One region of the Kutzneria sp. NPDC051319 genome, then DNA from elsewhere that is predicted to be linked to it. Evidence: riboswitches for the same ligand, from Rfam matches in the RefSeq annotation. Region 1 holds a riboswitch; each other region holds the start of a gene.
The links. Region 1 has a riboswitch for S-adenosylmethionine ahead of thrC (threonine synthase). Riboswitches for the same ligand answer to the same signal wherever they lie in the genome.

Region 1 (10,377 bases):
CCAGGTGCACACGCTTGACGTCGGCGGCGGCCGCGCTCGCGACCTCGGTGCCGGCACGGACCGAGCCGGTGATCGACACCATCGCCGGGATCTCGTGGCCGACCAGCGCACGGCCGGTGTCCCGGTCGCCGCAGATCACGTTGAACACGCCCGGCGGCAGGTGCTCGGCGGCGATCTCCGCCAGCAGCAGCGTGGACGCCGGCGTGGTGTCCGCGGGCTTCAGCACCACCGTGTTGCCCGCCGCCAGGGCCGGCGCGATCTTCCAGACCGCCATCATCAGCGGGTAGTTCCAGGGCGTCACCTGCGCGCACACCCCGACCGGCTCCCGCCGTACGAAGGAGGTGTGCCCGGGCATGTACTCGCCGGCCGACTTGCCCTCCAACACTCGGGCCGCGCCGGCGAAGAACCGGAGCTGGTCCACGACCACCGGCAGTTCCTCGGATGCCGTGAGCGCCAACGGTTTCCCGGTGTTCTCGCACTCCACACGGACCAGCTCGTCGGAACGCTTCTCGACCGCGTCGGCGATCTTCAGCAGGGCCAGTTGGCGCAGAGCCGGGGTCGTGTCCCGCCAGGAGTCGAAGGCCGCCTGCGCGGCGTGCAGGGCGCCGTCGACATCGGCCGCCTCGGCCACCGGCGCCGTGCAGTACGCCTGTCCGGTCGCCGGGTCGATGACGTCCGCGCGGTGTCCGGAGGCGGAGTCGACCTGGGCCCCGTCGATGAAGTGGTGCAGCTGTCGCATGGCGACTCCCTGCGGTCCCGGGTGGCGGAGGAGCGGGATGGACGTAAACATATGAGTCCATATGTCATATGGCAAGGGTCTGGGGGAGGATTGAGGGTGCCGAGAGCGGCTGGGCAAGGCGGGGGAGCGGAGCGCGGGTGGGCGGGTGTTCGGCCCGTCGGTGAAGGGGTCGGCGGGAGAATGCGCGGGCGGGGCGTCGGAGGACGAAAGGGTGAGGGTGGGCATGGGGCAGGCGAGGTCGCACGTGTTTGCGCCGCTGGGCGACCTCGGGCGGGCGGAGGCGGTGACGGCGCGGCTGACGGACGCGATCTCGATGGGGCTGCTGGGGGACGGGGAGCAGCTGCCGAGCGAGGCGGAGCTGGCGGGGCAGTTCGGGGTGGCCACGGTGACGGTGCGGGAAGCGCTGGTGGCGCTGAGACAGCAGGGCCTGGTGGCCACGAGACGGGGGCGCGGGGGCGGGAGCTTTGTGATCACGCCGGACCAGGAGGCGCCGGCGTCGTGGCAGCAGCGGCTGAGGGCGGTGTCGCTGAGTGAGCTGAGGGACATCGGGGACCACTACCTGGCGGTGGCGGGGGCGGCGGCGAGGCTGGCGGCGGAGCGGAGCTCGCCGGAGGACGTGGAGCGGCTGTGGCTGGCGACCGAAGACCTGCGCAATGCCGGAGCTGCGACGAACGACCAGGGCAGCCGGGGGCAGGCGAGGGCGGAGCGGCAGTTCCACCTCGAAGTCGCGGCGGCGGCGCAGTCGCCGAGGCTTACCCACCAAGAAATCCAGCTCCAGGGGGAGCAGGGCGGCCTGCTGTGGCTACCGCAGAGCGGCAACGGGCACGCGGAGCACGGGGCGATCACGGAGGCGATCGCGCGGCAGGACGGGGAGCTGGCCCGGAAGCTGACGGAGGAGCACATCCTGGAAGCGGTGGACCGGCTCGTGGACATGCACCTGAACCTGCTGTAACCCTAAGCGCGGGCCAATCGCGCAGCCGAGGTGGGCATCATGGGCTCTCACGCTGGTGACGAGGTCGTCGAACAGGTCGCGGCGATCGTGGAAAACGTCTTCGACCGGCTGAAGCCGGTGCTGGTGGCGGTGGAGTCGCTGCTGGTGGAGGTGGCGGAGCCCAGAGCCGAGGACTTGGAGCACATCAGGCCGCAGGTGGTGGACGCGCTGGGCGGTCTGGTGATCGGGGCGGGCTATGTGGCGGCGCCGCACGTGCTGACGGACCAGGAGTACGGGTTCGAGTGGTGGACGGCCACGAGCGCGGAGCCGGCGCAGCTGTTCATCAGCCTGGAGCCGGGCAGCGCGAACTTCCTGGACTACACAAGGCAATCCTGGTTCACGGCGTCAAGGGACACGGGCCGGCGGCACGTGAACGGGCCGTACGTGGACTACCTCTGCACGGACGAGTACACACTCACGTTCACGGTGCCGGCGCAGCGGAACGGCGCGTTCGCGGGAGTGGTGGGGGCGGACGTGTTCGTGCGGGAGTTCGAGCACGTGCTGCAGCCGAAGCTCAGGAGCCTGGGATCGCGAGCGGCCCTCGTGAACGCCCAGGGCCGGGTGATCGTCTCCAACAGCGCGAAATCGCCGACGGGATCGCTGATGCGGGACGCGGACGTGCCGGCGTGGTGGAACGCCGGCGCACAGGCGCGCGCCGGCGTTCGTCGCTGTGGAGACGCCCCGATAGTGCTGGTGATGCCTTAGAGACCCAGGGCCTCGATGACGGCGGCGGCGTTGGGCGGCACGGTGGCCTTGGGCCCAATGTGGTCGGCCACGGCGTCGAGGGTCTTGAGCCCGTCGCCGGTGATCAGCAGCACGGTGTCGGCGTCGGGGTCGAGCTGGCCGGTCTCGATGAGCTTCTTCGCGGTCGCGACGGTCACGCCGCCGGCGGTCTCGGCGAAGATGCCCTCGGTGCGGGCCAGCAGCCGGATGCCCTCGACGACCTCCTCGTCGGTGACGTCCTCGACGGCGCCGCCGGTGCGGCGCACGGTGTCCAGCACGTACGGGCCGTCGGCGGGGGCGCCGATGGCCAGCGACCGGGCGATGGTGTCGGGGCGGACCGGCGTCACGACGTCGGTGCCGGCCTTGTAGGCGGAGGCGACCGGCGAGCAGCCGGTGGCCTGGGCGCCGAACACGCGGTACGGGGTGGCGTCGACCAGCCCGAGCTCGCCCAGCTCGCGGAAACCCTTGTCCACCTTGGTCAACTGCGAGCCGGAGGCGACCGGCACCACGATCTGCCCGGGCAGCCGCCAGCCGAGCTGCTCGGCGACCTCGTAGGCCAGGGTCTTGGAGCCCTCGGCGTAGTACGGGCGGACGTTGACGTTCACGAACGCCCAGTCCTCGTGCTCGGCGGCGAGCTGGGTGGCCAGCCGGTTCACGTCGTCGTAGTTGCCGTCCACGGCGATCAGCGCGCCGTCGTAGACCGCGGTGGTGAGGATCTTGGCCTTCTCCAGCGAGGACGGGATGAGCACGACCGACTCCCAGCCGGCGCGGGCGGCCGCGGCGGCCACGGCGTTGGCCAGGTTGCCGGTGGAGGGGCAGGCCAGCACCTTGAAGCCGAGCTGGCGGGCGGCGGCCAGCGCCACGGCGACGACGCGGTCCTTGAACGAGTGCGTCGGGTTGCCGGTGTCGTCCTTGACCCACAGGTTGCGCACGCCCAGGGCGGCGCCGAGGCGGTCGGCCTTGACCAGGCGGGTGAGGCCGGGGTCGGTGTTGGGGTAGGCCTGCACGTCGGTGGGCACGGGCAGCAGGTTGCGGTAGCGCCAGATGGACTTGGGGCCGGCCTCGATGTCCTCGCGGCGCACCCGGCCGAAGTCGTAGGCCACTTCGAGGGGGCCGAAACACTCGCTACAGGCGAACTCGGCGGCCAGCGGGATCTGGTGGCCGCACTCGCGACAGCTCAGGGCACGCGCGGGGCCGAGGTTGAAGGCGGCGGCGGTGCGGGCGTCGACGGTCGAGGTCATGGGAGGTATCTCCTCATCTTTCCCACGTGTGGGTCGGAATTGGCACCGTGATCGACGCACCACAAAGCGTGCGTCGCCGGTTGCCGGGGCTTCAACGGGCCGTTCCCTCTGCCCCTCTGGATGAGCGGTATTCAGTTGTGACCTGCACGGTACGGCACCTCGACCTGGCATCGCCACTCAATCGCCCACCATGCGGGACGTGGAAGGATGGTCGGGTGAGTGCCGCCCCCGAACCGCTGCTGCTCGTGCTCGGCGACGAGGAACTGCTGGTCGAACGGGCCGTGCGGGCCGCGTTGGCGCAGGCCCGCGAGGTCGACCCGACCGCCGATCTGACCCGCCAGCGGGTGACTGACCTCACCCCTCCGGAGCTGGCCGAGCTGCTGAGCCCGTCGCTGTTCGCCGAGGGCCGCGTGGTGGTGCTGGAGGGCGCGCAGGAGGTGGGCAAGGAGATCGCCGACGCGGTCCTGTCCTACGCCAAGGCGCCGTCCGACGGCATCGTGCTGATCGTGCTGCACACCGGCGGCGGCCGGGCCAAGGTGGCCAAGGACCTGCCGGGCGCGCTGAAGAAGGCCGGCGCGGCGGTGGTGGAGTGCTCGAAGATCACCAAGCCGGCCGATCGGGACGCGTTCGTCAAGGACGAGGTGCGGCGGGCCGGCGGCAAGATCGATCCGGCCGGGCTGGCGGCGCTGGTCGAGACCGTCGGCAACGACCTGCGTGAGCTGGCCGCGGCCGCCTCGCAGCTGGTCACCGACAACGACGGCAAGGTCGACGAGGCGGCGGTGCGCCGCTACCACCAGGGCAAGGCCGAGGTGACCGGCTTCGCCGTGGCCGACCTGGCGGTCGTGGGGGATCGGGCCGGCGCGATGGAGGCGCTGCGCTGGGCCATGCTGCTCGGCGTGCCGCACGTGCTGGTGGCCGACGCGCTGGCCGAGGGCGTGCGGACGGTGGCCAAGGTGGCCTCGGCCGGTCGCGGCGACCCGTTCCGGATGGCCGGCGACCTGGGCATGCCGCCGTGGAAGGTGAAGCGGGCGCAGGGCCAGGCCCGCGGCTGGTCGCCGGCCGGGCTGGCGGCGGCGATGCAGGTCGTGGCCGCGCTCAACGCCGACGTGAAGGGTGTGGCGGCCGACGCGGACTACGCGTTGGAGCGGGCTGTGCTCAAGGTGGTCGCGGCGCACCAGATGGGCTGACCGGTCGGGCAGCGCCGACGCGCGAGCGGGCGGTGAGAGCCGAGTTCTGCTCGAATCGCTGCGCCGACGCGCAGCGATCTCCTACCGTGGCGGGGATGCTTCGACGACCCGTGGGATCCGACTGGGGGAAACCAGGGTCGCGACCACGGATAGAGGTCGGATGCGCAAGCTCTTACCATTGCTGTTGGCCGTGTTCACAGTGATCGCCCTGGGGCCGACGGCCCAGGCCCGAATCGCGGAGACCCCGAGCGCCGTGGGCTGGCGGGTGGTGGACGGCCAGGTTGTCTGGACGTCGCCGAAGCCGCTGACCGGCGACGCGCCGGTGGAGTTCTGGTCCGGCGGCAAGCTGCTGGGCCGGGCCAGCCCGAGCCGCGACAACCGTACGTTCTCCTTGCCCGGCAAGGCGATCGGCGATCCGAGCAAGATCGAGGTCCGGGCCGGCGGCCAGCGGCTGGACGCCCCGGACCCGAAGGCCAAGGCCGACTCCCGGGCGCCGGCCGCGCTGCCGCCGTTGCTGCCCAAGGGATCCGTGGACTCCGGCACTCCCGGCCGCTACCAGACGAGCACCGGCGAGTACACGCTCGACCCGGTGCCGCTGCCCGGGCTGAACGGGTCGACCGAGATGCAGGCCGTCGTCGTGGCCCCGAAGAACGCCCCGGGCAACCGCCCGCTGGTGCTGTTCCTGCACGGCCGGCACCAGGCCTGCTACAGCCCGACCGACCCCGAAGCCGATCCCGTGGGTTGGCCGTGCCCGGCCGGCTCCCTGCCGGTGCCGAGCTATCGCGGCTATCTCCAGACCCAGCAGTTGTTGGCATCGCAGGGATACGTGACGGTCTCCATCTCCGCGGACGCTATCAACGCCCTCGACTACCAGGTCGCCGACGGTGGCGCGCAGGCGCGCTCCTCACTGGTCCGGCTGCACCTGGAGCACTGGGCGGACTGGGCCGGCTCTGGTCGCGGCTCGGCGCCGCAGATCGTCAAGGACGCTCCCGTCGCGGACATGTCGAAGGTGTTGCTGGTCGGGCATTCCCGTGGGGGCGAAGGCGTCAACCAGGCGGCGCTGGACAGCCTGGCCCCGCCGCCGTTCGACTCGGGCTACTCGGGCCCGGTCCGCTGGACGATCCGTGGAAACGTGTTCATCGCGCCGACGATCTTCGGCCAGAACCCGACCCCGGACGTGCCGTCGGTGACCTTCCTGCCCGCCTGTGACGGCGACGTCTACAACCTCCAGGGGCAGCAGTACGTCGACTCGACCCGGGGTGTCAGCAAGGGCAAGGCGTTGCACAGTGCCCTGTACATCGCCGGCGCCAACCACAACTTCTTCAACTCCGAGTGGACGCCCGGTGTCTCCACCGCCCCGTCGGTCGACGACTACCACGCCGGCCCCACGCCGAATCCGCTGTGCGACCCCGGTCAGCCCGCCCGCCTGACCGCGCCGCAGCAACGGGCGGTCGGAGCGACCTACGTCGCCGCGGCCGCGCACCTGTTCCTCGACCACGACCTGCGTGTGCAGCCGCTGCTGGACGGGTCCGGGGTGCGGGCGCCGTCGGCCGACCCGGCTCACGTGCTGAGCGCGGCCCTCGGCGCGGAGCGCACACCGGTGGTGATCCCCGATGGGAACACCAAGATCTCCGGCAGCGGAAAGCTGTGCGACGAGATCAACACCGCCACCGCCTGCCTGACCGGGCGGGCCCAGTTCCAGTCGCCGCACACCGTGGCGCTCAACTCGTCCTCGACCGAGGCCGGTCGCGAGGCGATCGACGTGCGCTGGTCGTCGGCCGGCACGGTGGCGGTGATCGAGCCGCCGAAGCCGGTGCTGCTGGTCGGCAACCAGTCCCTGGCGCTGCGGATGATCGTGCCGCCCAACTCGGCCGGCACCTCGTTCGACGTCACGGCCGTGAACAGCAGCGGCGGGCGGACCGCGCTCGGCAAGATCACGCTCGACGGCCTGCCGGGCCAGGACCGCACCTTCTCGTACTGGGCCCAGGAAGTGCGGGTCCCGGTGCCGCCGGTGCTCCAGGTGGCCGAGCTCGAACTGGCGCCGACCACCGGCAGCGGCGAGGCCTGGCTGCTCGACGCCCACGGCTGGCGTCCCGGCCTGCCCGAACCGGCTCCGGCCAAGCTGACCCGAGTCGACCTCGGCACGCTCAAGGCCGCGGAGGGCGACTCGGGCTCGAAGACGTACCAGATTCCGGTGACGGTGACCGGCGAGGCCGGCGGCACGCTCAAGCTGTTCCGGGCCGACGCGAGCGGCCGGAACTACACCGAGCAGGCGCTGACGCTGGCGCCCGGGCAGCACACGGTGGACGTGCCCGCGATCGTGGTCGGGAACACCCGCTGGAGCGCGGACTACACCGTCGGCGCGCAGATCAAGGCGGCCAAGGGCACCGTCGTCGGCTCCTACCAGGGCGGCGTGACGGTGACCAACGACGACCCGGTGCCGACGGTGACCGTCGCGCCGACCGCGTCCACGGCCGCCGGCGGCGCCCTGAACTGGCACATCTCACTGTCCGCGCCGGCCGACTCGGACATCTACGTGATCGGCGACGCCCTGGTCCCGGCGACCGGGCCCGAGCTGTCGACCGCGGACGTGGACCCGGCCTGGCTGCGCTCGCTGGGCGTCGACCCGGCGCCGGCCCGGCCGCTGTCCCAGGTGACCGGGTTCTGGCTGGCCCCGCTGCTGCTCGCCGGGCAGGTCGCGGCCGACTTCACCATTCCGACCGTTGCCCACACCCCGGCCGGGCCGGACAAGCATGTGCGGCTGAAGGTCGAGGCCTACCCGCCGGAGATCAACCTGCACACCGAGATCACCGGCACGGTGACCGGCGGCTAGCACCAGCGAAACGCCCCGCCCACGAAGCGTGGGCGGGGCGTTTCGTGCGAAGCGGCGTGCTCAGCCGATCTTGTTCACGGCCGCGGCGAGCGCGGACTTCTTGTTGGCCGCCTGGTTGGCGTGGATGACGCCCTTGCTGGCGGCCTTGTCCAGGCTGCGGGAGGCGACCCGGACCAGCTCGAGGGCCTTGTCCTTGTCGCCGGCGGCGACAGCCTCGCGGACCTTGCGGACGGCGGTCTTCACACCGGACTTGACCGCCTTGTTGCGCAGGCGAGCGGCCTCGTTGGTCTTGATCCGCTTCTGCTGCGACTTGATGTTCGCCACGCGACTGCCTCTCAGTTCACTGCGTCTGGGTCGTGTCGCACTTCACACGGCACCCGGTCCGGGACAGCACCGGGTCTTCCTCCACGACGGAACGCCGCACGACACGAACAGCCAGTCTAACGCACCGTGAACGGCGCCTGCGCGGTGCCCACGACCACGGCATACGCGCCCTTCTCCACCTCGCGCCGGCCAGCGGCGTCCACGTCGCCCGGGGTGATCGCGAGCTGGCTGACGTTGAACTTGACCTGGACGGTCTTGGACTCGCCGGGCTTGAGGTCGACCCGGGCGTAGCCGACCAGCCGCTTGTCCGGCACGAGCACGGGGCTGACCGCCTGGTGCACGTACACAGGCACGACCGTGCTGCCGGCGACCGTGCCGCTGTTGGTCACCGTCACCGACACCGTCTCCTTGCCGTCGGTCCGCACGGTGGCGGCGCTCACGGTCGGCGTGGAGGTGGCGAAGGTCGTGTAGGACAGGCCGAAGCCGAACGGGAACAGCGGGTCGTAGCCGGAGCTGGCGCCGCTGTTGGTGCCGGGCAGCTGGTCGTAGGACATCGGCAGGTCGCCGACGGTCTTGGGCCACGAGATGGGCAGCTTGCCGCTGGGGTTGGCCTTGCCGAACAGGACGTCGGCCAGCGCGTGCCCGCCCTCGGAGCCGGGCAGCCAGGACTGCAGCAGGGTCGGCGCGGTGGCCACGGAGCCGAGCACCAGCGGCCGGCCGGTCATCAGCACCACGACCACCGGCTTGCCGGTCGCCTTGAGCGAGTCCACCAGGGACTGCTGGGCGGCGGTCAGCGTCGGGTTCTCCTTGTCGTTGGTGCCCTCGGCGCCGGCCTTCTCCCCCAGCACCACGACCACGGCGTCGGCGTCCGCCGCCTGTGCCACGGCGGTGTCGTCGGTCGCGCCGACGACGGTGGCGTTGGGCAGGGCCTCCTTGATGCCCTGCAACGGCGTGACCACCGGCGGCACCGGGCCCTTGGGGTCGACGCCCTGCCAGTTCACGGTCCAGCCGCCGAACTGCTGGGCCGGGTTGTCCGCGCTGTCGCCGGCGACGACGATCTTGTGCACGCCGGTGGACAGCGGCAGCGTCTTGTTGTCGTTGCGCAGCAACACGGTCGACTCGGTGGCGGCCTGCCGCGCGAGGTCGGCGCCGGCCCCGTTGACGATCCCGTCGGCCGCGTTCTCGTCGACGAACGGCTTGTCGAACAGGCCCAGCTCGAACTTGAGCTTGAGGATGCGGCCGACGGCCTCGTCGATGCGGTGCTGGCTGATCAGTCCGTTGTGGACGTCGTCGGTCAGCGCCTTGGTGTAGCCGGCGGCGTCGGAGGGCTCCATCGCCATGTCCACGCCCGCGTTCACGCTCATCGCGATGGCGGTCGGGTAGTCCGGCGCGGCGTGGTACTTGGTGACCAGGCTGGCCATGTCCGACCAGTCGCTGACGGTCACGCCGGTGAAGCCCATGCGCTGGCGCAGCTCGGTGGTGAGCATGAACTTCGACGCGTGCACGGGGATGCCGTTGACCGCGCCGGAGTTGGCCATCGCGGTCAGCACGCCGGCGTCGATCTGCGGCTGGAAGGCCGGCAGGAACACGTCCTGGAGCTCACGCACGGGGATCTGCGCCGGCACCCGGTCGTGGCCGTTCGCCGGGGCCGAGTAGCCGGCGAAGTGCTTGGCCGTGGCGGCCAGCTTGGCCGTGGCGCCCTTGCCGTCGTAGGCCTGCAGACCGGTGACCAGCGAGCCGGCCAGGGAGCCGGCCAGCAGCGGGTCCTCGCTCAGCGTCTCGTAGTAGCGGCCCCAGCGGGTGTCGCGGGAGATGTCGGAGACGGGCGCGAAGTCCCAGAACACGCCGGTCGCGCGCATCGTCGCCGAGGTGGACTCGCCCATCTTCTCGGCCAGCGCCGGGTCCCAGGTGGCGCCGACGCCGATCTGCTGCGGGAACATCGTGGCGGTCACGAGGTTGTTGTCGCCGTGCACGCCGTCGGCCCCGTACAGCACGGGGATCTTGAGGCGGTTGTTGTCCAGCGCGTAGTGCTGGATGCCGTTGGTGATCTGGGCCCAGCCCTTGGCGGTGTTGTCCACCGGGTAGTCGCCGCCGCCGGACAGGATCGAGCCGACGTGCGCGTCCACCAGCACCTGCTGTTCGCAGGAGGCCACCAGCGGGCCGTTGGCGTTGTTGCAGTCGCCGCGCAGCTTGCCCACCCTGATCTGCGCCATCTGGCCGACCTTCTCGGCCAGCGTCATCCGGCGCAGCAGGTCGTTCACGCGGTACTGGGCCGGCACCGCGGGGTTGAGGTAGATGGGTCTGCCGTGGTCGTCGGAGCCGGTCGGTCCGCTGGGCGA
Region 2 (10,377 bases), on a different contig from region 1:
TTGACAGGCCTGGCCGCAGGCGCTCTCCAGCGTGCAGCACAGAGAGCAGACGGCGCCGCCGTGGTGCACGCAGTCGACGATGTCCGGCAGCTCGAAGGGGTCTTCGCACACCTCGCACACGTGCGTGGCGGTGAGGTCGACCGCACCGGATTCGGGGCCGGACACGAGGTTCGGGCGCGCGAGGTAGTACTTGCCGCCGGTCAGCTTGGCCATCACCGGCACCGCGACCATGGCCAGCACCAGCGCGATGAACGGGCTCCACGCGGCGGCGATCGGCCCAAAAGCGCCGAAGTAGGCGACGACGGAGACGAGCGAGGCCAGCACCATCGAGCCGAAGCCGACGGGGTTCACGGCGTACAGGTAGGCCCGCTTGAACTCGATGTACGGCGGGCTCCAGCCCAGCGGCTTGCAGATCACCAGGTCGGCGACGACGGCCCCGATCCACGCGATGGCCACGTTGGAGTAGAAGCCGAGGATGTTGTTCAGGAACGCGAACGCCCCGAACTCCATGAGGGCCAGCGCGATGCCGCAGTTGACCAGCACGTACCAGGCGCGGCCGGGGTGGCGGTGCAGGACGCGGGAGAAGAAGTTGGCGAACGACAGCGACCCGGAGTAGGCGTTGGTCGTGTTGATCTTGATCTGGGAGACGACCACGAACAGCGCGGCCAGCGGCAGCGTGACGGCGCCGAGCACCGGGCGCACGGCCTCCACGTAGGGGGCGATCGGCTCCAGGACGGCGGACTGTCCGATCGCCCCCAACGCGCAGAACGCCAGGAACGCGCCGCCCAGCTGCTTGAGCGCCCCCAGCACCACCCAGCCGGGCCCGGCGGCGATCACGGCCGCCCACCAGGCCCGCCGGTTGGCCTCGGTCTTGGCCGGCATGAACCGCAGGTAGTCGGCCTGCTCCCCGATCTGCCCGATCAGCGACAGCGCCACGCCGGCCCCGAGACCGACCCCGGTCAGCGACAGGCCGCCGCCGAACGTCGTGAACTGGCCGAACCGCTCCGGGTGGGTGGCCAGCACGACGACGAACGGCAGCACCAGGCCGGCCAGCCACACCGGCTGCGTCCACGCCTGCAGCCGGGCCAGCGCCCGCATCCCGAACAGCACGAACGGCAGCACGATCAGCGTGGTCAGCAGGTAGCCCAGCGCCAGCGGCAGCCCGAAGGCCAGCTGGAACGCCTGGGCCATGATCGACCCCTCCAGCGAGAAGAAGATCACCGTGAAGCTGGCGTAGATCAGCGAGGTCAGCGTGGACCCGAAGTAGCCGAAGCCGGCGCCCCGGGTCAGCAGGTCCATGTCCACGCCGTAGCGGGCGCAGGCGGTGGCGATCGGGATGCCGGTCAGGAAGATGACCACCGCCGCGATGCCGATGGCCAGCGCCGCCGAGGAGAAGCCGTGCAGCATCACGATGCTGGCCCCGATGGCGAAGTCGGCCAGGTAGGCGATGCCGCCCAGCGCCGTGCCGGCCACCGCGAACGGGGACCAGCGGCGGAAGGACTGGGCGGCGTAGCGCAGCGAGAAGTCCTCGCTGCCCTCGTTGGCCGCGAGCCACGCGTAACGGCGCTTGGGCCCGGTCTTCGGCGCGGTGATGGTCATGGCACCCGACGGTAGGAAGCCCCTTTTACGTCCAGGTTCCGGCACTGTTACCCCACCGGGCAGGTGATCTTCGCGGATGCGACGCACCGGGACGGACGGTGCGCGGGTCGACCGGGTAGCGTGCCAGGCGTGGCCGTGCCGGATCCTGTCGACTTCCGTCTGCTCTCCCTGATCGCCGAGATGGGTCGGGCCGCGGTGCATGACGTCGCAGCGCGCCTGGGCATGGACCCTCGGGAGGCCGCCGCGCGCCTGGTGGCGCTGTCCGCGCAGGGCATGCCGCTGTTGGTCGGCGTGGAGTGCGACCCCAACGGCATCCGGGCCGCGCTGGCCGCCGCGAGCCGGCCGCAGCAGCAGTGGCCGCAGGGCTATCCCCAGCAGCAGCCCCAACAGCAGCCTCAGTACGCCCCGCCCCAGCAGCAGATGCCGCAGCCCCAGTACCAGCAGCAGCACCCCCAGCCGCAGTACGCCCCGCCGCCCCAGTACGCGCCGCCGCCGCAGAGCGTGCCGTTCCCCGCGCAGCAGCCCGCCGCTGCGCCCACGCCCGCGCAGCCCGCGGCCCCCGTGCCGCAGCCCGCCGGGGGCACCTGGGGTCCGCCGCAGACCTCGGCGTGGGCCCGTGGCGACGAGCAGACCGTCAAGGCCGAGCCCGTGCCCCCGCCCAAGTTCACCGTGGGCACCTCGCAGCAGACCGTGGGCCTGGAGGGCGAGCAGCTGTCCATCCAGCTCGTCGAGGTCGTCGACCCCGCCGACTTCCTCTTCACCGCCGCCGGCTACCGCCTCCAGGAGGGCGAGCGGGCCGTGGTCGTGCACACCGAGCTCACCAACCGCGGCACCGTGCCGTTCTCCTCGCTGCCCGACCTCTACCTGCTGCTGATCGCCGCCGACGGCCAGACCGTCTCCAAGGCCCCCGTGTCCCTGTCCTCCCGCCCGCCCCACCGCATCGGCGTCCAGCCGGGCGAGACCGCCGGCGGCCACACCGTCTACGTGCTGCCGGACTCCACGGAGCTCACCTCCGTCCGCTGGAGCCCCCGCCCCGACGACCCCGCCCACTCCCTCACCTGGGAGATCGAGCTCTAACCCCTGTTTTTTTCGCTACGTGAGTGGCTTAGGCGGCTTCTGAGCGAAAATGAGCCACTCACGTAGCCCTTGTTCCCCACCTGAGTGGCTCAAGTGGCGTCAGAAGCGAAATGAGCCACTCACGTGAGAAAAAGGCGGGGTCAGCTCTCCGCGCGGATGCGGTCGAGGGCGATGCGCAGGTCGTCCGGGTACTGGCTCTCAAACGTCACCCACTGGCCGTCGGCCGGGTGGTGGAAGGACAGGGACTTGGCCTGGAGCCACTGCCGGGTCAACGCCAGGCGCTTGGCCAGCACGGGGTCGGCGCCGTAGGTCAGGTCGCCGACGCAGGGGTGGTGCAGGGCGGAGAAGTGCACACGGATCTGGTGGGTGCGGCCGGTCTCCAGGTGCACCTCCAGCAGCGAGGCGGCGCGGAAGGCCTCCAGCATCTCGTAGTGCGTGATGCTGGGCCGGCCGGTGGCCACGACGGCCCACTTGTAGTCGTGCTTGGGGTGCCGGTCGATGGGCGCGTCGATGGTGCCGCGAGTCGGGTCGGGATGGCCCTGGACCAGCGCGTGGTAGACCTTGTCCACGGTGCGCTCCTTGAACGCCCGCTTCAGCACGGTGTAAGCGTGCTCGCTCTTGGCCACGACCATCACACCGGTGGTGCCGGCGTCCAGCCGGTGCACCACGCCCTGCCGCTCGGCCGCGCCGGAGGTGGAGATCCGGATGCCGGCGGCGGCCAGGCCGCCGAGCACGGTCGGGCCGGTCCAGCCGGGGGTGGGGTGCACGACCACGCCCACCGGCTTGTCGACCACCACCACGTCGTCGTCCTCGTGCAGCACGACGAGGCCCTCGACGGGAATGGCCTGCACGGTGACGGGCTGCGCGGGCGCGGGCAGCGTGACCTCCAGCCACGAGCCGGCGATCAGGCGGTCGGACTTGCCGACGGCGCGGCCGTCGACCACCACGTCGCCGGAGTCGGCGAGGGTGGCGACGGTGGTGCGGGACAGGCCGAGCAGCTTGGACAGGCCGGCGTCGACGCGCATGCCGTCGAGGCCGTCGGGCACGGGCAGCTCGCGAAGGTCACTCACTGGTCTTGGCCTCTCGCGTGGAGCGGCCGTCGTAGTCGCGGCCCAGGATGGCCATCAGCACGATGAGCGCGCCGCCGACGCAGATGGCCGAGTCGGCGAAGTTGAACACGGGGAAGTACTGGGCGTTGGGCCCGAACACGGAGATGAAGTCGACGACGTGCCCCTGCAGCGCGCCGGGGGCCCGGAAGATGCGGTCCAGCAGGTTGCCGAGGGCGCCGCCGAACACGAAGCCGAGGCCGACGGCCCAGCCGCGCGAGCGCAGCCGGGGCGCGACCCAGACGATCGCGGCCAGCACGCCGACGCAGATCACGCTGAACACCCACGTCATGCCCGTGACGCCGAGCGAGAACGCGGCGTACGGGTTGCGGATCACGTCCAGGTAGACCAGGCCGCCGGCGAGTTCGAGCGGCGGCTTGCCCTCGAGGTTCGCGACGACCAGTGCCTTGGTGACGATGTCCAGCGCCAGGGCGACGACAGCCGCTGTCACCAGCATGCCGATCCGGCGGGGCAGCAGCCGCTGCGCCGCGACCGGTTCGGTGTTGGGCTCGGTGCTCACCGGGCCATTGTCCCTCAGGCGGCGACGAAGGGCGGCAGCGGCCGGTTGTCGTCGGCCGGCACCCACCTGCCGTCCTCCTGCACGTACGTCCACTTCGGCCCGTTGGTGACGAGTTCACGCAGCGCGGCGACGAGACGGTCCACGTGCTCCACGGTGCTGCCGAGGCCCAGGCTGGCCCGCAGCGCGCGCTGCTCAGTGGCCTCCACGCGCTCCAGCAGGCGCCGGGTCGCCACGTGCGCGCAGAAGGCGCCGTCACGGACGCCGATGCCGTACTCCGCGGACAGCGCGGCGGCGATCAGGCCGGCCTCGTGGCCGTGGACGGTGAAGCTGACGACGCCGACGCGGTCGTTGTCGCCCTGGAAGATGGCCAGCTCGTGCAGGCCGGGGACGGTCTTGAGGCCCTCACGCAGCCGGGTCAGCAGCGCCTGCTCGTGGGCGACGATGCGGTCCCAGCCGTGGCGGGTGATCGTGTCGCAGGCCGCGGCCAGCGCGTGCACGCCGACGACGTTGGGCGACCCCGCCTCATGCCGCTCCGGCACGGCCGACCACGCGACGCCGAGGTGGTCGCCCCAGTCGACGACGCTCTTGGTGGCGCCGCCGCCGACCAGGTACGGCTCGGCCGCCTGCAGCCAGTCGGCCCGGCCGATCAGCGCGCCGGCGCCGTAGGGGGCGTACAGCTTGTGGCCCGACAGCACGGCGTAGTCGACGTCGAGGGCCTTGATGTCCACCGGGCGGTGCGGCGCGAGCTGCGCGGCATCCAGGGCGATGCGCGCCCCGAAGCGCCGGGCCACCTGGGCCAGCTCGGCCACCGGCCACAGCTCGCCCGTGACGTTCGAGGCCCCCGTGACCACGACCAGGCGCGGGCCCTCCGGGCACAGCTTCAGCGCCGCCTCCAGCGCCGGCACGGCCGCGGCCGCCGACTCCGGAGTCTGAATGCGACGGACGTTCGGGCCGCGCCAGGGCAGCAGCGCCGCGTGGTGCTCGGTGTCGAACAGCACCACGGAAGTGCGGCGCGGCAACGACTTCGCCAGCAGGTTGAGGGCGTCCGTGGTGTTGCGGGTGAACACCACCGTGTCGCTGCTACGGGCGCCCACGAAGCGCCGCAACGTGTTCCGGGCCTGCTCATAGACCTTTGTGGACACCTGCGAGGCGAATCCCGCGCCACGGTGCACACTCGCGTACCAGGGCAGCAGTTCGTCCACCGCGTCGCGGACCTGCTCCAGACACGGGGCGCTGGCCGCGTGGTCGAGATTGGCGTACGTGACGCGGTCTCCGGTCACCAGCGGCACGGACAGGCGGGCCCCGACCACTGCCGGCACGGTCGGGATGGTCTTGTCCGTGTTGCGGGCCGGCGGGATCGCGATGGTCACGGGGGTGCTCCTCGGGTCAGGGACCCGCACTGCACCCGGGTCCGCGCTTGCCCTTGTCGCCTGGTGCGACAGGGCCTGGTCCTCACCCGGGGCACCCCACCGCGGAGGAGGGTTGCCGGCCAGCAAGCCGGGGCTTGACGCTGGCACTCATGACCTAACGTCGACCACGGTAACCGACCGTGCGCGGATCCGTCGAGACGTCCTCTCACATCGTGAGAGCCGTCACTAACGGGTGTTTCTGTTCCCGGAGGGGTGAAGGCCCGGTCCATTTGCCGCCCGCCCGGCGCAGACTCGGCGGCGCACCACGTGTGGCCGACCGCCCGGAGGTAGTCATGTTCCGCGAGCTCGACGACGAGCTCAGTCGCCATCTGGCGATGCTCGCCGACCTCGCCCTCGATCCCGACGACCGCATCGTCAGCGGCGTCACCCGGGCCCAGCTCCCCCGCGTCGTCGACGCCGTCGCCACCCTGCTCAGCGAGCACTCCCCGGACCCGGCCGGCCGCTGCGGCGCCTGCCGCCCCGACCACTGGTGGCAGCCCCGCCCGGCGTTCCCCTGCCCCGCCTACCTGGCGGTGCACCGCGCCCTGTTCGCCGGCACCCTGAGCTGATCCCGCGTCAGGACTCCAGCCGGGTCTTCAGGTTGGCCAGGTCCTTGCGGTTGGCCCGGCGCATCTCCATCGCCATCATCGGCGCGGCCACGGTGGCGAAGCCGGACGGCGACCCGCTGTTACGCAGCGTCATCCGTGTCCGCGTGGGCCCGACCGCCTCCCAGGTGTAGGTCGTCCGCATCGGGAACGGCCCCTGGGCGGTCTGCATGACCAGCCGTGAACCGGGCTCATGTTCGACGATCTCGTAGGTGTAGGCCAGTTCCCGGCCGAGGAACCGCGCCACGAAGGCCACCCGCGAGCCGACGGCCACCGGCGGCTCGGTCTCCCAGCGCACGGAGCGGATGTTGACGTACCACTCCGGGGCATTGCCCGGGCCGGCCGCGTAGTCGGCGACCCGCGCGAGCGGGGCGTCGATGACGATCTCGGTCCGGACGTCGACGGCCATGCTCGTTTGTCGCTCCCGCGCCGCCCGGGGTTACCTCGTAGGTGTGCGCGAAACCGTATTTCGGTGTGTCGGAGAGCGGGACTCGCGGGGGTTCAGTCTCGCCCCGATTCGCCCTTCCAGCGGGCGAAACGGCCTGCGCGGTCGACGGCGCGGATGCGGCGCTCGGTGGCGTCGCGGGCGTCGTCGGTGGCCACGACGAGGAGTTGGTCCTCTTCCTGGAGCCGCGTGGTCGACTTGGGCGTGAAACCGGCCTCGCCACGGACGATGAGGCTGATGGTGGCCCCCACCGGCAGCCGGAGCTCCGAGAGATACACGCCATGGAGCTTGGATCCGGGCTGCACCCGCACCTGCAAGAGCTCGGCGCCCAGGGTGTCCAGCGGCGCGGAGTCGACTTCGATCTCCTGTGTGTCACCGGTTTTGACGAGACCGAGCCATCGGGCGACCAGGGGCAGGGTGCCGCCCTGGATCAACGTCAGCACGACCACGAGCACGAACACCGCGTCGACCAGGTGCTGGGCACCGGGAACGCCCTGGGTCAACGGAATCAGGGCCAGCACGATGGGCACGGCGCCGCGAAGCCCGGACCACGACAGGAAGACCTGTTCCCGCCACTTCACGCGGAACGGGGTCATGGACAGCAGCACGGACAAGGGCCGGGCCAGCAGCAGCAACACGGCCCCGGCGACCAGGGCCGGCACGAGGGCGCTCAGCAGCCGGGCGGGTGAGGCGAACAGGCCCAGCAAGACGAACAGGCCGATCTGGGCCAGCCAGCCGAGTCCCTCGGCGAAGGAGAGGGTGTCGGAACGGTGCGGCAGCCGGGAATTGCCGAGCACCAGGCCGGTGACGTACGTGGCCAGCAGGCCGGAGGCGTGCACGAGGTCACCGAACGCATAGGCCAGCACACACATGGCGACGGTGGCGACGGGATAGAGGCCGGTCGCCGGCAGGGCCGCGCGTCTCAGCCCGAAAGCGCCGAGCCAGCCGACGAGAATGCCGACGGCGGCGCCGATGCCGAGCTCGTAGACGGCGAGCAGCGGCGTGGTCCAGCCCACCGGATCGGCGGCGACGAGCAGCACGACGGCGATGAACACGGGCGCGTCGTTGAGGCCGGATTCCAGCTCCAGCGCGCCGACCAGCCGCTTGGAGACGCCGACCCCGCGCAGCACGCTGAACACGGCGGCGGCGTCGGTGGAGGACAGCACGGCGCCCCACAGCAGGGCCATTCGCCAGTCGAGGCCCAGCAACAGGTGTAACGCGAAGCCGGTGACGGCGATGCTGACCGCGACCGCCACTGTGGACAGTGCGATTCCCTGCCCCAGCGAGCTTTTCACGGCCGACCACCGCGTGGTGAGCCCGCCCTCGGCCAGGATCAGCACCAGCGCGGCGATGCCCAGCGACTGGGTGAGCGCGGCGTTGTCGAAGCGGATCCCGAAGCCGGCCTCGCCGATGAGCAGGCCGATGCCCAGGTACAGCAGGAGCGAGGGCAGACCGAGGCGCACCGATACGCGCACGGCGAACACGGAGAGCAGGAGTACCGCCGCACCTATACCGAGCGCTGTCGAAAGAGTAGGCATCCCACCTCCCGGATGTCACCTGTCGGCATGAACAGTGTGCGTGACGATCACGGAAAAGTACTAATCGGCCACTGTGGATGTCCACAGTGGACACTGCAACTCGGTGTTATCCTAGAAGTTCGCGCAACCGGTCGTAGGCGTCCGGCAGCTCCACGAGTTTGTCCCGGCTGCGCTCGCCGGACACGATGAGCACGTCCTGACGGCGGATCCCGAATGCGCCGGCCAGCGCCTTGCGCACGGCCTCGTTCGCCTTGCCCTCCACGGCCGGCGCGGCGACGGCCACGATCAGCGCCCCGTCGCCCCACACGCCGCCGACGGCCTCCCGCCGCGCACCGGGTTTTACGCGCACAGCGAACTTCACGAATCGAATCCTACGGCGCGGTCAGCAGCCGGAAGGCGTCGCGCGCGTACTCGACGGGATCGCTGATCTCCACGCCGCGCCGCACCATCTGCACGTGTCCGAGCAGAAACGTGTGCATCTGCAGAGCCCGCTCACGGGCGGTGGCGGCGGTGAATCCCAGCTCCGCCAGCCGCGACTCCACGAGCGCGAGCCGCCCATCGCTCAGGCGCCGCATCGCCGCGGCCACCTGCGGGTCGTCGGTCGCGGCGATCATGGCGAACTCGAGATCGTTCTCGGGGCGGTCGACCACCACCCGGCTGAAGATCAGCCACAGCTGCTCCTCCGGCGGCCGTTCGACCGCGGCGAACGCGGCCATACCGCTGAGGATGTCGTCGGTCCACCGGTCCAGCGCCGCCTGTAACAGCGCCTCACGACTGGGAAAGTGCCAGTACGCGCTGCCCTTGGTGGCGCCGAGCCGCTGCGCGAGCGGTTCGACGGCGAGGGCGCTCACGCCCTTCTCGGCAATCATCACGAGGGCGGCTGCGACCCAGTCGTCCTTCGTCCGGCGCTTCCCGGCCACGGGTCCATACGCTACCGTATGGACCCGGGATCCGTACGGCTGCGTACGGAAGTCCCGCGCGAGCCGCAACAGCCGGTGGCGACCCCGGTGCCATGGGGGTGACCGGGGTCGCCACCACCTTTCTCAGGCCTTGACCACCTGCACCGCGACCTCGCCGCCGTCGCCCACCGCGCCGGTCACTCCGCCCTCGACCGCCCCGTACGCCACGGCGTCGGCCAGGGTCTCCGAGGCCAGGAACGCCTCGTGGACGCGCACAGCGGCCACCACGTCGTCGGCCGCCGAGACGGTCAGCGTGATCCGGTCCGACACGTCCAGGCCGGCGTCGCGGCGGGCCTGCTGCACCACGCGGACCACATCCCGCGCGACGCCCTCGGCCGCCAGCTCGTCGGTGACCGCGGTGTCCAGCACGACCAGGCCGGAGCCGCCGGGCAGCGCCGCCGTGGCGGCCGGGTCGGTGGCGACCAGCCGCTGCTCGTACTCGCCGGGCAGCAGGTCGATGCCGGCCGCGGACACCGAGCCGTCCTCGGCGGCGGTCCACTCGCCGGCCTTCACCGCCTTGATCACCTTCTGCACGGCCGCGCCGAGCCGCGGGCCGCAGGCCCTGGCGTTGACCGTGAGCTGGAACTGGCCGTGCGCGGCCACATCCGTGGTCAGCTCGACCGACTTCACGTTGACCTCGTCGCCGATGAGACCGACGAAGGGCCGCAGCGCCTCGGCGTCCGGCGTGGCCACCACGAGCTTGGCCAGCGGCAGCCGCACCCGCAGCTTGTTGGCCTTGCGCAGGGACAGCGCCGCCGAACAGACCTGCCGCACCTCGTCCATGGCCGACACGAGGGCCGCGTCGGCGGGCACCTCGTCGACCTTGGGGAAGTCGGTCAGGTGCACCGACCGGCCGCCGGTCAGGCCGCGCCACACCGATTCCGTGGTCAGCGGCAGCAGCGGCGCCGCCACCCGGCTCACCAGCTCCAGCACCGTGTGCAGGGTGTCGATCGCGTCCTGCTCGCCGGCCCAGAACCGGTCGCGCGAGCGGCGGACGTACCAGTTGGTCAGCACTTCGAGGAAGTCCCGGACGGCGAAGCACGCGCCGGCCAGGTCGTAGTCGTCCAGGGCCGCGGACACCTCGGTCACCAGGTCGTGGGTCTTGGCCAGCACGTACCG
Region 3 (10,377 bases), on a different contig from region 1:
ACGAGCTGGAAACGGTGCGGGACAAGGCATCCACCTCGCTCGATCGGCCGGAGGCGGCGCGGGCGCTGCTGTTCACCGAGGCCATCGACATCCTCTACGGCCGGACCCGCTGCACGCTGGAGGAGTTCCGCGCCGAGCTGGCCGCCGTCACCGTCGACGATCTCGGCGAGGTGGCCGGGCAGCTGATGGACACCCTGTTGTTGCAGGTCCCCCGGGGCGGCCGGGCCGACTGGGCCGGCTTCGCCGAGGCCCCGATGTTCTCGGACAAGGCTGTCGTCGGCGAGCAGTACCCGTCGCTCCAGAACGGCGATTTCGTGCTCGTCCTCGGCCACGACGGCGTGAGTGTGACCTCCCCGCATGGCGTGCTGACCGTGAAGTACCGCGAGTGCGTGCTGATGCAGCGCTGGCCCGACGGCGCGCGGCGGCTGGTCGGCCCGGACGGGATCAGCATCAGCATCGAGCCCACCCTGTACGACATCCCCGAGCGGGCGATCACCCGTCTCGACGGCAAGATCGCCGACGAGCTGATGGTCCGGCAGCCGGCCCGCGCGGCCGACCGGATCCCGCAGCGGCCGGCCCCGGCCGCACCGCCGCCGGTGATAAAGGTCAAGACGCCGCTCAAGGCCAAGCTCGTGCTCGCCCTCGTCGCGGTCCTCTGCCCGGTGCTGGCCCTGGTGGCGACCGCGGCCCTGGTCACCAGCGACAACGTGGGACACGCCCTGCTGCACTTCGCCCTCCCGGCCTGGGGCGCGTTCGCCGCGGGCGCCGCCGCTATCCGGCTGGCCAAAGGCCTGGGCTACCTCGGCGGCGCGAAGTCCGATACGTAACCATGGACGCGTGACCAGGATCGTGGCCGGCGCGGCCGGGGGACGTCGGCTGGAGGTGCCGCCCAGCGGCACCCGCCCCACCTCGGACCGCGTGCGGGAGGCACTGTTCAGCGCCCTGGAGGCGGCCGTGGGCCTGAACGGGGCCAAAGTCCTCGACCTGTACGCCGGATCCGGCGCGCTGGGGCTGGAGGCGCTGTCGCGGGGCGCGGTGAAGGCGACCTTCGTGGAGTCCGACCGCCGCGCCGCCGACATCCTGCGCCGCAACACCAAGGCCCTCGGGCTGCCCGGCTCGGACGTGCGGCACGGCACCGTGCAGTCGGTGCTGGCCACCAAGCCGGGCGACCGGTACGACGTGATCTTCGTCGACCCGCCCTACGCCCTGGGAGACCAGGAGTTGGCCGAGGTGTTGGAGGCCCTGCGGTCGTGGGCCGCCGAGGACGCGACCCTCGTGGTGGAGCGGTCCACCCGTGGCGAGGATCCGCGCTGGCCCGAGGGCATCGAGCCGGCGCGCAGCCGTAAATACGGGGAGACCACCCTGCACTGGGCCGTGATCGCCGCCACGCGGTGATCGGCCGGCATCCCTGTTACGGTCCGCCGTATGAGGCGTGCGGTTTCCCCCGGCTCCTATGACCCGGTGACCAACGGCCACCTGGACATCGTCACCCGGGCCGCCGACGTCTTCGACGAGGTCATCGTTACGGTGATGATCAACAAGAGCAAGAAGACGATGTTCACCGTCGACGAGCGCATGGAGATGATCCGCGACGTCACCGCGCACCTGCCCAACGTGCGGGTCGACTCGTGGCACGGGCTGCTGGTGGACTACTGCCGGGCCAACGACGTCAAGGCGATCGTGAAGGGCCTGCGGGCGATCAGCGACTTCGACTACGAGCTGCAGATGGCCCAGATGAACCACCGGCTGTCCGGGGTGGAGACGCTGTTCATGCCGACCAACCCGGAGTACAGCTTCCTGTCCAGCTCGCTGGTCAAGGAGGTCGCCACCTACCACGGCGACGTCGCCCACCTGCTGCCCGAACTCGTCCACCAACGGCTGACGGCGCGGCTGGCCGAGCGGGCCTGAACGCGCAGAACTGTCAACGGCGCCCGTCGCGTCGTCACCGGCTCCGCCGGCGAGCACTTCTGCACCGGCCACCACTACGCGACGTTCTCCCTGGTCAACGTCGACCAGTGAGCCCGCGCCGGCGCCCGGTCGAAAAGATCGGGCGCCGGACACGCCCCGATCTCCCGGCGCGGCGGCGGTGGAGCGGGCAGACTGGAGACTGCCAGCCGTATAGCCGATGAGGAGTGCGACGTGTACCGGGTGTTCGAGGCCCTCGACGAACTCGTCACGATTGTCGAGGAAGCGCGCGGCGTGCCGATGACCTCCGGCTGTGTCGTGCCCCGAGGCGATCTGCTCGAGCTGCTCGACGACATCCGGGACGCCATCCCCCGCGAGCTGGACGACGCGCAGGACGTGCTCGACCACCGCGACAGCATGATCTCCAAGGCCCAGCACGAGAGCGAGAGCGGCGTCGGCAAGGCCCGCGAGGAGTCCGAGCGGATGCTGGCCGAGGCCCGCGCCGAGGCCGAGCGCATGGTGGCCGACGCCCGCGCGCACGCCGAGCGCATGGTCGCCGAGGCCGAGAACGAGGCCGAGCGGGTCGCCGCCGCCGGCCGGCACGAGTACGAGGACCTCACCGGCCGGGCCCGCGCCGAGGCCGACCGCATGGTCCAGGCCGGCCGCGCCTCCTACGAGCGCGCCGTCGAGGACGGCCGCAACGAGCAGCACCGGCTGGTCCAGCAGACCGAGGTCGTGCAGGCCGCGCACGCCGAGTCCGCGCGCGTCCTGGACGCCGCCAGCGGCGAGGCCAACCGCCTGCGCGGCGAGTGCGACGCCTACGTCGACGCCAAGCTCGCCGACTTCGAGGACCTGCTGGCCCACACCCTGCGCACCGTCGGCAAGGGCCGGGCCAGCCTGCGGGCCCCCATGTCCAGCACCGCCTCCTCGGCGGCCCCGTTCGACTACGCCCGGGATTGACCGAACGCGGCCCCCGACCTGGAGTCGCGAGGCCGCGCCGGCGCCTGGAGCGGTGGGCGGATTTCGCCCGCCGCCACCCGACGTGCCCCGCCACCCGAGCCGACGCGGCGGGCTAAAGTCGGCAAGCGAAGGCGCTGGGTTCGAGCGGCCTCACCCCGCGCGGAACGCGCGGCATAGGCACTGACCAGGCGATTTTCCTTCTGGCCCTCTTCTTGAGTACTCTTGACCGGCTGGCCACGGTAAGTCACCCCACCAGCGACACAACCACCATGCCTAAGCAACGATCACACGCGCGCACCCAGCAGATGGCCGGCCCATGGGTTATCGACACCAGGGACATCGGCCGCCGACCCGGCTCCAGCCGCAGCTACCACCGAGTGGCTCCGGCACCGGGTGGTTTCGGCTACCCGGACGTCATCGGGGTCGAGGTGGGCAGTGAGGTCGTGTTGGATCTGCTGGTCGAGTCGGTAGTGGAGGGTGTGCTCGCCACCGGGACCGCCACGGCGGAGACGGTCGGGGAGTGCTCGCGGTGTCTTGATCCGTTGTCCGGCACGGTCGAGGTCCGCTTCACCGAGCTGTTCGCCTATCCGGACAGCGCGACCGAGGCGACCACGGACGAAGACGAGATCTCACGGCTCGTCGACGATCTGTTCGACCTGGAGCCGGTGGTGCGCGACGCGGTCGTGCTCGCGCTGCCGCAGGTTCCGCTGTGCTCGCCGGACTGTCGTGGACTGTGCGCCGAGTGCGGCGTCAAGTGGGCCGACCTGGGCCCCGACCACGCGCATGAGACGATTGATCCTCGCTGGGCTGCTCTGCAGGAGAAGTTCGGCGGGACCGAGGAGGAGAGCTAGTCGTGGCCGTCCCGAAGCGGAAGATGTCCCGCTCCAACACCCGTACGCGCCGTGCCCAGTGGAAGGCCGTCGCCCCGAACCTGGTGGCCTGCTCCAACCGCGCCTGCCGCCAGCCCAAGCTGTCGCACATCGCGTGCCCGGCCTGCGGCCAGTACGACGGCCGCCAGGTCGTCCAGCCGGCCTGACCGCCACCTCCCGGCGAGAAGGCTGAGCGCGGTGGGAGGTAAGGGATCACGGGGCCCGGCGCCAGATCGGGCCCTGCTACTTGAGGCACTGGGTGTCGAGTTGGACCCCGAGCTTCTTGTGTTGGCCCTCACTCACAGGTCCTACGCGTACGAGAACGGCGGCCTGCCGCCGAACGAGCGTCTCGAGTTCCTCGGAGACGCCGTCCTCGGACTCGTGGTGACGGACCACCTCTATCGCAGACACCCCGACCTGCCCGAAGGGCAGTTGGCGAAGCTGCGAGCGAGCGTGGTGAACATGATGGCGCTGGCCGGCGTCGCTCGTGACCTCAGCGACGGTGGCCTCGGTGCGCACCTGCTGTTGGGGCGCGGCGAGGAGCTGACCGGTGGCCGGGACAAGGCGAGCATCCTCGCCGACGGTCTCGAAGCCATGATCGGCGCCGTCTACCTTGCCCATGGCATCGACGTTGCCCGGGGCCTTGTGCACCGGTTGTTCGACCCGCTGCTGGAGGCCGCGCCGCTCAAGGGCGCGGGACTGGACTGGAAGACCAGCCTCCAGGAGCTGACCGCCGCCCACGGACTCGGCGTGCCCGAGTACCGGGTGGACGACGAGGGACCCGATCACCGCAAGGAGTTCACCGCCACCGTCTATGTCGGCGGGCGGGGACTGGGTTCCGGCGGCGGCCGAACGAAGAAGGAAGCCGAGCAGAAGGCGGCCGAGGCCGCTTACACCACGCTCAAGGCGGAAGGGCCGCGCGCGCAGGACGCGACCGGCTGATCTGTCGAAGTGGTGCCCGGAAGGGGGCATTCCAGGCGTCTCACGCCAGGAATGCCCCCTTCTGGGTTCTCCTGGGAAGGATGGACATGCCGGAGTTGCCCGAGGTCGAGGTCGTGCGCCGAGGCCTGGACGCCCATGTCACCGGCCGGCGCGTCACCGCCGTCGAGGTGCTCAACCTGCGGGCCGTCCGCCGGCACGTGCCCGGGCCCGTCGACTTCGCCGACCGCCTCGCCGGCCGCTCGATCGTCGCCGCCGGCCGCCGGGGCAAGTACCTGTGGCTGGAGCTCGACGACTCCGAGGCGATCATCGCCCACCTCGGCATGAGCGGTCAGATGCTCGTCCAGCCCGAGGACGCCGTCGACGAGAAGCACCTCCGGGTCCGGCTCCGCTTCGACGACGGCGGCCCCGAGCTCCGCTTCGTCGACCAGCGCACCTTCGGCGGCCTGGCCCTGGCCGACCTCGTCGAGGTCGACGGCGCCTCCCTGCCCGCCCCCGTCGCGCACATCGCCCGTGACCCCATGGATCCCGCTTTCGACCCCGACGCCGCCGTCGCCGCCCTGCGGCGCAAGCGCACCGGCGTCAAGCGCGCCCTGCTCGACCAGACCCTCGTGTCCGGTGTCGGCAACATCTACGCCGACGAGTCCCTGTGGCGCACCAAGCTGCACTGGGCCCGCCCCACCGACAAGCTCACCCGCCCCCAGGCCGCCGCCCTGCTCTCGGCCGCCACCGACGTCATGACCGAGGCCCTCGCCGCCGGCGGCACCTCCTTCGACGCCTTGTACGTCAACGTCAACGGCCAGTCCGGCTACTTCGACCGCGCCCTCGCCGTCTACGGCCAGGAGGGCCGCGCCTGCCGCCGCTGCGGCAGCGTCATCCGCCGCGACCCCTTCATGAACCGCTCCTCCTACTCCTGCCCGAAATGCCAGCCAATGCCCAAGAATCCGCGTATCTAAATGGCGCCGCCTCCGGCAACCGGGCGAAGCACCGGCGGGGCCTCGCGACTCTGCCGCCGGTGGCCGCACCACGAGCTACCCGCGATCGGCCAGCCAGCCGTCGAAGTCCGCCGGGGTGCGGACGCCGTTGTCGAGGACGGCGGAGTAGATGGTGTAGCTGCGCACCGTCTTGCCGTAGGCGGGATTGTCGGCCCAGGCGTGCTTGATGGCCAGGATGGCGCGGCGGGTCTCGGGGGTCAGGCGGGGTGGCAGCGTCTTGACGTGGTCGAGGTCGGGCATGCGTGACGGCTCGTCGACGAACCAGATGTCGAAGTTCCAGCGCTGTCCCTCGGCGGAGCCGTAGCCGAGGCCGAGGTAGAGGCCGTCCGGGTACTGCTCGGGCTCGACGTTCCAGTGGCCGGTGTCGTTGCGGAACTGGACCTTCCAGATCCGCTCGTGCCGGGCGATCTCGGCCCCGAGCCGGGCGACGGCCCCGGTGTCCAGCTTGGGGCAGGCCACGGTGATGTCGACGTCCCGCTTGACCATGAGGCCCAGCACCGAGCTGCCGGTGTGCACCGGGTCGCCGAACTCGGCCAGCAGGGCGTCGATGTTCAGGTCGGTGCACACGGCGTGCGCCTCGATCTGGAGCTTTTCCTGCTGTACGAACAAGTCCTCGGTCATGCCTGCAGTCTTGCAGCACACCGCGCCGCCCGTGGCCGAAATAGGCCGTGGCGCCGGTGGATCACCGGTGCTAATTTCGGCGCCAGGTCATGAGTGCCAGCGTTCAGCCCCGGCTTGCTGGCCGGCAACCCCGGCGTTCGCGGGCGGGGTGCTCCGGGTGAGGACCGGGCTCGGCGCACCGGCGTCGGGCAAGCCGCGAAGCGACGGAGCTGCTCATGCCCGCTGACCAAAACACTGTCCTGCAAGGGGAAACTCCGCTGTTCCGTCCCGCCGGGGCCGCCGATGCCGGCCAGGTGGCGCAGCTCCACGCCGACAGCTGGCGCCGGTTCTACCGTGGCGCCTACGCCGACGCATACCTCGACGGCGACGTCATGGCTGATCGCCGCGCCGTGTGGACGACCCGACTGGCTTCGCCCACCAACAGCGAGACCGTGCTCGCCGAGCACGACCACCGCTTGGTGGGCTTCATCCACGTCGTCTTCGACGCCGATCCCCAGTGGGGCAGCCTCGTCGACAACCTCCACGTCCGCCACGACCAGCGCCGCGCCGGCCTCGGCACCCAACTCCTGACCCGTGCGGCCGAAGCCGTGGTCGACCGGGCATCCGGCAAGGCCATGTATCTGTGGGTGCTCCAGCAGAACACCGCCGCCCAGCACTTCTACGTCGCTCGCGGCGGCACCTGCGTCGAGACGCTCCCGGCGCCGCCCGGCGACAACCCATGGCGCCTCAACGGCCCTCCCACCCTGCGCATGGCCTGGCCGAACGCCTCCCGCCTGCTCGAAGAAAGCCCCTGACACGCAGCCGCCGTGGACCCCCTGGATCCACGGCGGCATGGGTGATGCGTCAGGAGATGCCGATGGAGCTGGCGCGGTTGTTCCAGCCGTCGCCGATGGTGCGGAGGTCGGGGGCCTGGTCGATCCAGACGGAGTGCGGGTTGCCGTAGTTGAGCGGGTCGTGCAGGTGGACGTCGCAGTGGTTGTACGTGTGCACCGAGCTGGCCTTGTTGCTGGCCGGCCCGAGGTCGGCGAGGCCGTACTCACCGTCGTAGCCGGCGGTGCAGGCCTTGGGCACGTAGTAGTCCCAGGACGTGCCGGTGTAGTTGTAGCCGTCGTAGAGCCGCACGGCGAGGACGGAGGCGGCGGGCACGGCGGCGAGCTGCTTGGCCTGGGACTCGCCGGCGCCGCAGGCGGTGGTGTGCGTCTGAAGGTTGACGGCGCAGGACTGAGCGGCGGCCGGGGCGGCGGAGGCGGGCACGGCGGCGGCGAACAGGGCGCCGATGGCGGCCAGGGACGCGACGCCGACGGCGGCGGACCGCCGGGAGATGGTGGACATGAATTCCCCTCGTAGACAGCTGGTGTGCTGACCACCGGTGTAGCGAGGACGGGTTGTCCGGCGCCGGGGATCCGGCGCCGGACATCAACGTCCGGACAACGCCGGATGTGAGGAGTCCTCCCGTGCCGGCATCTCCGACTTGCGTAGTAGTGCGCATTGCGTAATAGTGGGCACAGCGCATCACCGGGAGGATCGGTTGGACACCAGCCAGCTGCTCAAGGGCGTCCTTGACCTCGCGGTCCTGGCCATGCTCCGGGAGGAGGACGGCTACGGTTACGACGTGCTGCGCAGGCTGCGGCAGAGCGGCCTGGACGAGGTGGCCGACGCGTCCGTGTACGGCACGCTGCGCCGGCTGTACAAGGCCGACCTGCTCACCTCCTACGTCGTGCCCAGCGAGGAGGGACCGCACCGCAAGTACTACCGCGTCAGCGAGTCGGGACGCGTTCGACTGGAGGAGTCGTGCAGGACGTGGCGGACGTTCGCGAAGACGATGGATCAACTACTGAGCGCTTCCTGACGCGGATGCGGGCTGCCCTGTCCGACCTGCCGCCGGCCGAGGTGGACGAGCTGCTGGAGGACACCGAGGAGCACGTCCGCGAGCTGGCCCGCGAACACGGGGAGGACCAGCTGGAGCTGCGGCTGGGCAACCCGGAGGCGTACGCGGCGGAGCTGCGCTCGGCGGCCGGCTACCCGCCGCCGCCCGAGCCGGAGCAGCCGACGCAGCAGCTGACGGCCGAACGCGGCGACGGCGTCGAGGTGCTGGGGCTGGCCGGCCTGACGGTCATGACGGCCAGCGCGATGCTGCTGGCCGGCGCGGTGATCGTCGGCGCCTACCGCGCCCAGGTGCTGGTGCCGCTGTTCGCGCTGTCGGGGCTGATCGGCCTGGCCATCTCGCTGCCGCTGCTGATCCGCGGCCCGGGCGGCATGCGCGCGGTCGCCGAGCTGCCGGCCGTCCGGGCGCTGCTGGAGTTCCGCGAGCCGGACGAGTCCACGGTCTCGGGCAAGGTGCTGGCCTACGTCTACAGCCTGCAGCCGGCCTGGTGGCTGGTGCGGGTGCTGCCGGTGGTCATGCTGACCCGCGCCGGCCTCGTGGGCCTGGTCATCCTGGGCGTGCCGGCGGCGGTGATCTCGATCCTGGTCGGCCATTACAGCCGGGTCGACCGCCGCCTGCTGTGGCTGGTGGTGCCGGCCAACGCCCTGGTCGCCGCGCTCCTGCTGACCTACTTCACCATCTACCTCTGATCGCCGCGCTGGCCGGACAGCCGGTCCAGCAGCGGCACGACGGCCAGCACCTGGGCGGCCTCCTCGGGGGTGAGCTCGGCCAGCCGGGCGTCGATGAACTCGGCGTCGCCGTGGGTCACGGAGATGATCGTCTCCCGGCCGGTCTCGGTCAGCATGACCTGGATGGCCCGGCCGTCGGACGGGTCGGGCTCGCGGGCCACCAGGCCCATCGCCTCCAGGTGGCTGACCATGGTGGTCGCGGTGGGCTGCGAGCACGGCACCTGCGCGGCCAGCTCGCCGACCCGCATCGGCCCGGCCTGCAACAGCTGGTTCAGCACGATCAGCTGCGTCGGATACAGACCCGCCGGCGCGGCCTGGCGGATGGTGCGCAGCAGCCGGTGCAGTGAGATCAGCAGGTGGAGCGACTGCTGCTGGCCGACCTGGTGATCGGTGGTCACGGCAGCCTCCACGAACCGGTCACAACGGATGGCCAGGATATCCCCGCGGCCATGGACCCGGTCCGCCAAGTGCGCGAATGAGGGGACGATGGCCCACCCAACCCCCCGGCGGGTGGACCATCAGCCTTCCCCTCCACCCCCGTCACCCAGCGTGCCTTTTCGGGCATTGTCACGGCATCCGCGCGATGGCGTAGGCGGTGGCGTAGCCGGGGGCGTTTTAGGGTTGGTCCATGGCGGGAGGATCGCTACCAACCGAGATCAGCTCGTTCGTCGGGCGGCGTGACGATCTCGCGGCGATGCGCCGGCTGCTGACCTCGGCGCACCTGCTGACGGTGACCGGTGTCGGCGGCGTCGGCAAGACCCGCGTCAGCCTACGGCTCGCGCACGAGCTGCGGCGGTCTTTCGCGGACGGCGCCTGGTGGGCCGATCTGTCCACGCTCAACCGCAATGCCGACGCGCAGCAGGTGTGCGAGACGATCGCCAAGGGCCTCGGCGTCCACGACCACTCCACCCGCACCACGCTGGAGGTGCTGGTCGATCACGTCCGGAACCGGCGGCTGCTGCTGGTGCTGGACAACTGCGAGCACCTCGTCGACACGGTCGGTGACGTCGTGCGGGCGATGCTGTCGGTGGCGCCGGAGCTGCGGGTGATCGCCACCAGCCGGCAGCCGCTGGGCATCGCCGGCGAGCACGTCGTCGAGCTGCGCCCGCTCGCGGCCGAGGCGGTCAACCTGCTGATGGACCGCGTGCAGGCGGCAATGCCCGACTTCACGCCGTCGACCGGCGATCGGGACACGGCGCTGCGGCTGTGCCAGCGGCTGGAGGGCCTGCCGCTGGCCATCGAGCTCGCGGCGGCGCAGTTGCGGTCGATCGGCATGGCCACCCTGCTGGAACGCCTGGACGACCGGTTCAAGCTGCTCAACGGCCTGGCGGCCGCCCTGGACTGGAGTTATCAGCTCTGCACGGAACACCAGCGGCTGCTGTGGGCCCGGCTGTCGGTGTTCGCCGGCGACCTCGACCTGGCCGCCGCCGAGCAGGTGTGCGCCGACGACCGCCTGCCCCGCGAGGACGTCCTCG

Region 2: it holds a riboswitch for S-adenosylmethionine, as region 1 does, so the genes downstream of both, AB0M73_RS19730 (aminotransferase class V-fold PLP-dependent enzyme) here and thrC (threonine synthase) in region 1, are expected to answer to the same signal.
Region 3: it holds a riboswitch for S-adenosylmethionine, as region 1 does, so the genes downstream of both, AB0M73_RS26895 (GNAT family N-acetyltransferase) here and thrC (threonine synthase) in region 1, are expected to answer to the same signal.

The regions. Positions count from the first base shown of each region.
Region 1 is NZ_JBFBAM010000009.1:109,508-119,884, forward strand. Features, by position in the region: gene AB0M73_RS11565 (gamma-aminobutyraldehyde dehydrogenase) at 1-739, opposite strand, end outside; gene AB0M73_RS11570 (GntR family transcriptional regulator) at 963-1,691, shown strand; gene AB0M73_RS11575 (cache domain-containing protein) at 1,731-2,435, shown strand; gene thrC (threonine synthase) at 2,432-3,694, opposite strand; SAM riboswitch class I at 3,705-3,821, opposite strand; gene holA (DNA polymerase III subunit delta) at 3,910-4,881, shown strand; gene AB0M73_RS11590 (hypothetical protein) at 5,042-7,714, shown strand; gene rpsT (30S ribosomal protein S20) at 7,775-8,038, opposite strand; gene AB0M73_RS11600 (glycoside hydrolase family 3 N-terminal domain-containing protein) at 8,155-10,377, opposite strand, start outside.
Region 2 is NZ_JBFBAM010000017.1:103,509-113,885, reverse strand. Features, by position in the region: gene AB0M73_RS19750 (hypothetical protein) at 1-1,599, opposite strand, end outside; gene AB0M73_RS19745 (AsnC family protein) at 1,729-2,676, shown strand; gene AB0M73_RS19740 (RluA family pseudouridine synthase) at 2,817-3,701, opposite strand; gene lspA (signal peptidase II) at 3,739-4,260, opposite strand; gene AB0M73_RS19730 (aminotransferase class V-fold PLP-dependent enzyme) at 4,317-5,672, opposite strand; SAM riboswitch class IV at 5,711-5,827, opposite strand; gene AB0M73_RS19725 (hypothetical protein) at 6,005-6,280, shown strand; gene AB0M73_RS19720 (SRPBCC family protein) at 6,288-6,725, opposite strand; gene AB0M73_RS19715 (potassium/proton antiporter) at 6,818-8,299, opposite strand; gene AB0M73_RS19710 (DUF167 domain-containing protein) at 8,406-8,660, opposite strand; gene AB0M73_RS19705 (helix-turn-helix domain-containing protein) at 8,671-9,219, opposite strand; gene ileS (isoleucine--tRNA ligase) at 9,343-10,377, opposite strand, start outside.
Region 3 is NZ_JBFBAM010000030.1:1,415-11,791, reverse strand. Features, by position in the region: gene AB0M73_RS26945 (hypothetical protein) at 1-827, shown strand, start outside; gene rsmD (16S rRNA (guanine(966)-N(2))-methyltransferase RsmD) at 838-1,395, shown strand; gene coaD (pantetheine-phosphate adenylyltransferase) at 1,426-1,908, shown strand; partial or broken gene AB0M73_RS26930 (ribonuclease) at 1,933-2,019, shown strand; gene AB0M73_RS26925 (DivIVA domain-containing protein) at 2,140-2,865, shown strand; gene AB0M73_RS26920 (DUF177 domain-containing protein) at 3,135-3,716, shown strand; gene rpmF (50S ribosomal protein L32) at 3,719-3,901, shown strand; gene rnc (ribonuclease III) at 3,933-4,676, shown strand; gene mutM (bifunctional DNA-formamidopyrimidine glycosylase/DNA-(apurinic or apyrimidinic site) lyase) at 4,763-5,629, shown strand; gene AB0M73_RS26900 (hypothetical protein) at 5,705-6,289, opposite strand; SAM riboswitch class IV at 6,375-6,490, shown strand; gene AB0M73_RS26895 (GNAT family N-acetyltransferase) at 6,505-7,083, shown strand; gene AB0M73_RS26890 (hypothetical protein) at 7,133-7,621, opposite strand; gene AB0M73_RS26885 (PadR family transcriptional regulator) at 7,818-8,138, shown strand; gene AB0M73_RS26880 (hypothetical protein) at 8,144-8,863, shown strand; gene AB0M73_RS26875 (MarR family transcriptional regulator) at 8,854-9,300, opposite strand; gene AB0M73_RS26870 (LuxR C-terminal-related transcriptional regulator) at 9,531-10,377, shown strand, end outside.